One region of the Yersinia sp. SCPM-O-B-9106 (C-191) genome, then DNA from elsewhere that is predicted to be linked to it. Evidence: predicted binding sites of a transcription regulator. Region 1 holds the regulator's gene; the other holds the start of a gene.

Region 1 (4,182 bases):
GCGGCTACTGCCAGCAAAGCCATTAAGAAGAAAACACCGGAAGTCACTAAAACTACAGGAAAAAAATCAAGCAGCAGTAAAACAATTCCGAGTAAAACAATCGCAACTAAAAAACCACAGATTAAAACCGCAGCCAATAAAAAAGCGGCGGTGAGTAAAACAGAGAAAGTCGCTTATGGCCGCCACCGAAATAAAGCCCAAGGTAAAGCGGATGCCGAATTAGCGGCAAATAATAAGATAAAGCTCAGCCCTGCACATAAAAAACGCTACCAGCACGCCAAACAGACTGCGATGAGTAAACTGATGAAGCAAGTCGGTAAACCTTATCGCTGGGGCGGTACCTCCCCTAATACAGGTTTTGATTGCAGCGGGCTTATTTATTACGCCTATAAAGATGTCATCAGAATAAAAATGCCGCGTACAGCGAATGAAATGTATCATTTACGCGATGCTGCGCCGGTTAAGCGCGCTGAATTAGAAAGTGGGGATTTAGTCTTCTTTAATATAGCTAATCGTGGTGTTGCTGATCATGTCGGTGTTTATTTAGGCAACGGCAAATTTATTCAGTCGCCGCGTACGGGTGAAGACATTCGTATTAGCATGCTAGATAATGACTACTGGCAAGATCATTATGTTGGCGCTCGCCGCGTCGTAACACCCAAAACTATTCGCTAATCAGAATCTATTCGCTAATAAAAACCATTCACTAATATCGAACCCGGTAACGCTATCGGGTGCCAATAACCCAATCATCACTCCCCTTAATCGAATAACATCAGTGCATGGTTTTTACGCAATACCCCATCAAACGATATGGTTATCTCTGTCATTTCTGTTGAAAGTTGTTAAGATTAATACCCACAACAAAAATACAACAATTACGATTTTAACCGCCCCTCACCCTATCTTAGCGACTGCGAAAGATCGGATTTGAGGAGCAAACACCCTGAGCAACCCCGAAAGGAGAGAGCGATGTCTTTTGAATTACCGGCATTACCTTATGCACAAAATGCACTGGAACCGCACATTTCTGCAGAAACGCTGGAGTACCATTACGGCAAGCACCACAACACTTATGTGGTCAACCTCAATAATCTGATTAAGGATACTGAGTTTGCGGGTAAATCCTTGGAAGAGATTATTAAAACCTCCAGTGGCGGTGTCTTTAATAATGCAGCCCAAGTCTGGAACCACACCTTTTACTGGCACTGTTTATCACCAAATGGTGGCGGCGAACCTACTGGCAAAGTTGCCGATGCCATTAATCAATCCTTTGGTTCTTTCGCTGAATTTAAAGCACAATTTACTGATGCGGCAGTGAAAAACTTTGGCGCAGGCTGGACGTGGCTGGTCAAAAAAGCGGATGGCACACTGGCGATTGTCAGTACCTCAAATGCGGCAACACCGCTGACGACTGCGGATAAACCACTGCTGACGGTGGATGTATGGGAGCACGCTTACTATATTGATTATCGTAATGCGCGACCAAAATATCTGGAGAACTTCTGGGCTTTAGTGAATTGGTCTTTCGTTGAGAAAAATTTAGCCTGATACCGCGCAAACAGAAAGATACACACGTGGTTATTATCAGTAGAAATAATTAAGGGCGGGTTAACCGCCCTACTAATGGCTTCATACCGGCAAGCGGTTTAATTAATTCATTACCGCCACGAAGCTAAAAACAATAATCATTGCCAGCGCACCAACAGTCGTAATCAGCGACATTTTCAGATTGGTATCCATAAAAACTCCTCAGCCGGTTAATCTTTATACTCGTCATACTTCAAGTATAGTAAGGTAAAGGCACACAATTAGTGCGTTAAATCATTTTCCCACAGTTAAGAAAAAAAATCTTGTGCTCATTACGCACTTTATAACATTGATTAACGCTTTCACTTTTCCTCCAGATCAGCCAAAATTCGCAGTTCATAACTGTATGCCGACTCATAACGTCCAATAAAACCTCTCAGACAGCCTGCTGATTCAACTTACCAGCCTACTATCGTGTTTCTGTCTGAGCGGTGTTCGAGTCATACGGGCAAACGATTAACATAATACTTACCTGCTGTAACAGGTGAGCTTAGGAGTCATTCTTTTTATGGCAACGATTAAAGATGTGGCCAAACACGCGGGTGTGTCCACCACCACCGTTTCGCACGTTATCAATAAAACTCGTTTCGTCGCCGAAAATACCAAAGCCGCTGTGTGGGCGGCCATTAAAGAGCTGCATTATTCGCCCAGTGCTGTGGCCCGCAGCTTGAAAGTTAATCACACTAAATCAATTGGTTTGTTGGCAACATCCAGTGAAGCACCCTATTTTGCTGAGGTGATCGAAGCGGTTGAAAATAGTTGTTATAGCAAAGGTTACACCCTGATTTTATGTAACTCTCATAATAATCTTGATAAACAAAAAGCCTATCTATCCATGCTGGCGCAAAAGCGTGTCGATGGATTATTGGTGATGTGTTCTGAATACCCTGAACAATTGCTGGGGATGTTAGAAGATTATCGCAATATTCCAATGGTGGTGATGGACTGGGGTACCGCCCGTGGCGATTTTACTGACTCGATTATTGATAATGCATTCGAAGGTGGCTATTTAGCTGGCCGTTATCTTATTGAGCGCGGTCATCGTGATATCGGTGCTATTCCCGGTCAGTTATCACGGAATACCGGTGGTGGTCGCCATCAGGGCTTCCTGAAAGCACTGGAAGAGGCCAATATCCCGCTACGTGACGAATGGGTGGTTCAGGGGGATTTTGAGCCAGAATCCGGTTATAAAGCTATGCACCAAATTCTGACGCAAAAACACCGCCCGACCGCCGTATTCTGTGGCGGCGATATTATGGCGATGGGGGCAATATGCGCGGCGGATGAATTGGGCCTGCGGGTGCCACAAGATATTTCGGTGATCGGCTATGATAATGTGCGCAATGCGCGGTATTTCTCACCGGCGCTAACCACTATTCATCAGCCAAAAGAGAGATTAGGTGAAACCGCTTTTGCCATGTTGCTCGACAGAATTGTCAGTAAACGCGAAGACCCACAAACGATTGAAGTACACCCTAAGCTGGTCGAGCGCCGCTCTGTTGCTGATGGCCCCTACCGCGATTACCGCCGTTAATCTTCACCTGCCGGTAGCCCTCATGTTACCGGCAGCTAACGCTGTGCGTTCAGTCCTCAATCACGGCATTATCATCTTTTAGCCATTCATTATTAAGTGTGACACTGTCACCTAAATACGCCAGCATCCATGCTAAAGCTGGCGAATGATTATTCTGCTCCCACGTCAAACAACACGGGCTATCAGGAAGTGGCTCGGCCAAGGTTAATACCACCAGTTTCCCTTGTTCAATCAAGGGCGACACCATATGCGCGGGCACCATTCCGACACATAATCCTGCACACAGGCAATCTATTCCCGTCGCCCAATCGGGTGCCACTAAACGCTGTTGGTTATCCAAGGTCCAGGTGTCTCGTTTCGGCAGATTTCGCGCGGTATCCTCCAAACAGAGTGAGGGATAAGGCCGCAATTGGTCATCAATAAGGGAACCGGTTAAGTGGGCTAAGGGGTGATTGACGCTCACCACACAATGCCAAGTCAAAAAGCCCATGTCGCGGAAGATAAACCGCCCGCCAACCGGAATGGCGCGAGTCGCCCCAATGGCCATTTCAGCTTGGCCATCCGCCAGTGCATCCCAGACACCATTAAATACCTCATAGCGTACCCGCAGTTCGATATCAGGAAAATGGCGATAAAAATCCAATACTAAGCGGCGACTCCGCTGAGGTTTGACGATTTTATCGATCACGATATTGAGTTGCCCACGCCACCCATTCGCCACTTGCTGGCACTGTCGCCGCGTGCCATTCATTTTTTTGATAACATCTCGGGCTTCTTTGATAAAAACCCTGCCCGCTTCCGTCAATTCTACATCCCGGTGACGCCGTACAAATAACGGCACGGCCAGCCATTCCTCCAACTGGCGCACGGTATAACTTACCGCTGACGGGACGCGGTGCAATTCTTGAGCAGCAGCGCTGAAACTCCCGGTGCGGGCAACTGCATCGACCACATCCAATGAATATTCTGACCACATGATTCTGCACTTCCCTTAGACTGAATATTTACTATCAATTTTTTTGATAGCATGGCGCAAATATTACCGTTTCACAACAGAA
Region 2 (4,182 bases), 1.7 Mb from region 1:
CGATATTCCGTTCTGATCCCGGTAATTCAAGACTGAGAAATCAAACCCAGTGTAATAGCTGGGTTTTTTATACTGACCAGTCAAGGCATTGCCGCTATTTTGTCACATTGTCGCTGAAGACCTGTCAGGATACTTTCTGCTAAGTCAGCCGGAAAATCAGCGGGAAGTACAGCCTGTATCTGGGTGACAACTCGTGGTGTTGCAGCAATAACTTCGTCAATAATAGTGTCAGCGAGAGCGGCTCCCAATCCAACAATCTCGGCCTGTTTTCGCCAATGGCGTCGCTGTATCTGGTTAATTAAATAGTAATTTTTACTCCCTCGCACCGCCATCGCTAACTTGGTTTTCTGGGCCGCAATTTGATTACGGCCCGCCCCGATAATCGGATGGGTTGGCACATATCCTCTTGCGGTAACCTGACAATCCAGCGGCTATCATTCGATAGTCGTCGGTCAAAGCGTTCAACAATCAATGCCTTTTGGTCTTCAAACCGGCCAATTTCACAGCGGGCGGCCTTGTTCGTTTGCTAACCATTCTTGGGCATAACTCAGTGATTCTTCGCCTCGTTTTTTTTCCCAATAACCAACTCGCTGGCCGTTCATCCAGATATTGAGCCGTTGAGTTCGACGAGTCATATCACCAATCCTCTTGTTTTGATGGTAAATGTTTTGACGGTAAATTTATCGCCGGACTTTTTTCTGACGGGTGCGTTTTACTGGGATGCGAGCTGGCGTTTTTTTTCTCACCAAGGATCAGCTCGATATCTAAAAGATGCAATATTTTAAAAAGTCGTTCAACACTGGCCGATGCAGGATTAGCCTCAAGCTTTGCATAGGACTGTTGGGTAATGCCTAATAGTTGGGCCAAGCTGGCCTGAGTCAGCCCTTTATTCTTTCGAAAGCCAATTAATGTAGGGCGCAATTGACTCAAAATTTTAATAGGATAATCCATCAAGACCTCCGCAGGGAATGGTGCGCAATAACATAATACAGCATATAAACTGTAATCTCACAATACAACGAATAAGCTGTAAATCAGAAATACAGACTATAAGTTGTGATTTGATAATACAGCTTTTAGGTTGTTATGGTGGATTACAATCTAAAGGCTGTTTTATGATGATATCAGAATAAATAACGTTATCTGGCTCTCGACTATAATAACTTCTTTAGCATTGTAACTTTCTCGGTCGCTTATCATATGGAGCATGGTTATGGTCATTGTTCACCATCTGAATAATTCACGTTCACAACGAATCTTGTGGATGCTGGAAGAGTTACAAGTTCCCTACGAGTTGAAGCGCTATCAGCGCGACCCCGGCAGCTTGTTGGCACCACCGGAGTTGAAAAAAATCCATCCGTTGGGGAAATCGCCAGTGATTACTGATGGCGACCTGACACTGGCGGAATCAGGAGCCATTATCGAGTATCTACAGGAAACCTATGATGCACAGGGCTTGTTTAAGCCCACCGGCCATTATGATCGCCAACAATTCCGTTATTGGATGCATTATGCCGAAGGGTCATTGATGCCGTTGCTGGTGATGAAGCTTATTTTCAGCCGCTTCGGTGGGCCGCCAGTGCCGTGGATTATTCGCCCGGTAGCCAAGGCATTGGGTGATGGGGTACAAAAAAGTTATTTGAATAAGCAAATAGCCACTCATCGCGATTATCTGGAACAACATTTAGCAAAGAATCAATGGTTTGCCGGCAGTGATTTCAGTGCCGCAGATATTCAAATGAGTTTTCCTATCGAGGCAATCAACACCCGTAATGGGCTTGAGGGTTTCCCAAAACTGCAAAATTTCTTGGTGCGTATCCATCAGCGCCCGGCTTATCAGCAGGCGATTGAAAAGGGCGGCGCTTTCAAATTAGAAAATGGATAAATCTACATGGGTTCCCTAATTAATGTCTCCCAGACAAATTAATGTAAGAAAATGCATTAAATGTCGCTTTCTGATGTTGATTAGTCGCTACGAATAGCTAGATAATCGTTTGCCTTACAATAAGGCTATTTTATTTGCCATTTTGAACTTGGGCAGTGCTAAAAATCCTCACGTACTGAGTGTACGCTCCGGTTTTTGCGCGCTGGCCGCGTCCAAACTGCCTGCAACAATGACGCTTATTGTAGTTTTTCTTCGATTTTTTTCAGTCATGCGTGTTTCCAGCTAATCGTTTGCTATTTTCTCCGTCATATCGGCGTTGGGAGAATTGACGAGTTAATCGGCAGAGACGGAAACGATTACGTTTGGAAAGGGCACGGGCTTGTTGACTACTTTAAAATGACACACAGGGGACATAACCATGTCTAGCACCAATCCTCAGGGGAACCAGGCAGTCAAGCCAAAAGGTTCGCTTGATGCGTTTTTCAAGCTTAGTGAACGTGGCAGTAATGTACGCCAGGAAGTGCTGGCCGGCCTGACGACTTTTCTTGCCATGGTTTATTCGGTCATTGTTGTGCCGAGTATGTTAGGTAAAGCGGGCTTCCCCCCAACCGCAGTGTTTGTTGCTACCTGTCTGGTTGCTGGCTTGGGTTCTTTGTTGATGGGGTTGTGGGCGAATTTGCCAATGGCCATTGGCTGCGCCATCTCATTGACGGCGTTTACAGCATTTAGCTTGGTATTGGGCCAGCACATCAGTATTCCTGTCGCCTTGGGCGCGGTATTCCTGATGGGCGTGCTGTTTACTATAATCTCCGTCACCGGTATCCGCTCGTGGATATTGCGTAACTTGCCGATGGGCGTAGCACACGGTACCGGCATTGGTATTGGTTTGTTTTTGCTGCTCATTGCCGCGAATGGTGTCGGCTTGGTAATCAAAAACCCGATTGAAGGTTTGCCAGTCGCGCTGGGCGCTTTTACTTCTTTCCCGGTTATTATGACGTTATTGGGCTTGGCGGTGATTTTCGGGCTGGAAAAACTGCGGGTACCGGGTGGTATTCTGTTGGTGATTATTGCCATCTCAATTATCGGCCTGATTTTTGACCCAAGTGTGACTTACCAAGGGCTGTTTGCCATGCCAAGCCTGGCAGATGCTAACGGTAACTCATTGATTTTCAGTCTTGATATCATGGGCGCACTGAATCCTGTGGTGCTGCCAAGTGTGTTGGCGTTGGTGATGACGGCAGTCTTTGATGCTACCGGCACCATTCGCGCGGTAGCTGGGCAAGCCAACTTGCTGGATAAAGACGGCCAGATTATCAGTGGCGGCAAAGCGCTGACCTCTGACTCGGTCAGCAGCATCTTCGCCGGTTTGGTCGGCGCGGCACCAGCGGCAGTTTACATTGAATCCGCTGCTGGCACGGCGGCTGGCGGCAAAACCGGTATGACGGCCACTGTCGTCGGTATTTTGTTCCTGTTTATGCTGTTCCTTTCTCCGCTTTCCTATTTGGTTCCGGCATATGCGACGGCACCTGCGCTGATGTATGTCGGTTTGTTGATGTTGAGCAATGTCGCTAAATTGGATTTCGAAGATTTCGTTGATGCAATGTCCGGCCTGCTCTGCGCGGTGTTTATCGTGCTGACTTGTAATATCGTCACCGGTATTATGCTGGGCTTCAGTTCACTGGTGATTGGCCGCATTTTCTCTGGTGAATGGCGTAAATTGAACCTCGGCACCGTGATTATCGCGGTTGCGCTGGTGGCATTCTATGCTGGTGGCTGGGCAATCTAAGCTCTCTGATATTGGGGGTATCCTGCCCCCAATATTGTCACCAGACTAATATCCCTATTTTCTTTGTTTTTCCTGCCATCAATTACCGATTTTTTTCCCCGCTGCGCAAAAAATTGATCTACTATCAAAAGCTACGCTTCGGCCCTGTCTATGGGGGGGGCGCTCAGGTTTTAAGTTGAAATAAATTAAGTTGAGTCGAGTCTAAGGAAAGCATGGAAATCTTTTTTACAATCCTCATCCTGATTTTGGTGGTGTCGCTTTCCGGCGTCGTCACCCGGATGTTGCCGTTTCAAATCCCTCTCCCATTAATGCAGATTGTTTTTGGTGCCTTATTGGCTTTCCCCCACTTTGGTTTGCATGTTGATTTTGACCCTGAATTATTCTTGGTGCTGTTTATTCCGCCGCTGTTATTTGCTGACGGCTGGAAAACACCGACACGGGAATTTATCCACCATGGGCGGGAAATATTTGGTCTAGCCCTGGCTTTGGTGTTGGTCACGATTGTGGGCGT

What was found. Region 1 encodes PurR, which represses purine synthesis genes. Its sites were predicted from a motif close to CANGCAAACGTTTGCNTG; they were not measured.
Positions count from the first base shown of each region.
Region 2: a site for PurR is predicted at 2,231-2,248, ahead of OP863_RS17940 (NCS2 family permease). Genes of this name have one in related genera too.

Region 1 covers NZ_CP110791.1:2,316,446-2,320,627, forward strand. Annotated here, with positions in the region: gene OP863_RS10630 (C40 family peptidase) at 1-675, shown strand, start outside; gene sodB (superoxide dismutase [Fe]) at 973-1,551, shown strand; gene OP863_RS10640 (YnhF family membrane protein) at 1,654-1,743, opposite strand; gene purR (HTH-type transcriptional repressor PurR) at 2,099-3,124, shown strand; gene punR (DNA-binding transcriptional activator PunR) at 3,174-4,100, opposite strand.
Region 2 covers NZ_CP110791.1:3,969,348-3,973,529, reverse strand. Annotated here, with positions in the region: gene OP863_RS17965 (single-stranded DNA-binding protein) at 1-16, shown strand, start outside; gene OP863_RS17960 (hypothetical protein) at 81-398, opposite strand; gene OP863_RS20025 (hypothetical protein) at 335-472, opposite strand; gene OP863_RS17955 (HipA N-terminal domain-containing protein) at 501-635, opposite strand; gene OP863_RS17950 (helix-turn-helix transcriptional regulator) at 637-951, opposite strand; gene OP863_RS17945 (glutathione S-transferase family protein) at 1,214-1,885, shown strand; gene OP863_RS17940 (NCS2 family permease) at 2,304-3,671, shown strand; gene OP863_RS17935 (Na+/H+ antiporter) at 3,884-4,182, shown strand, end outside.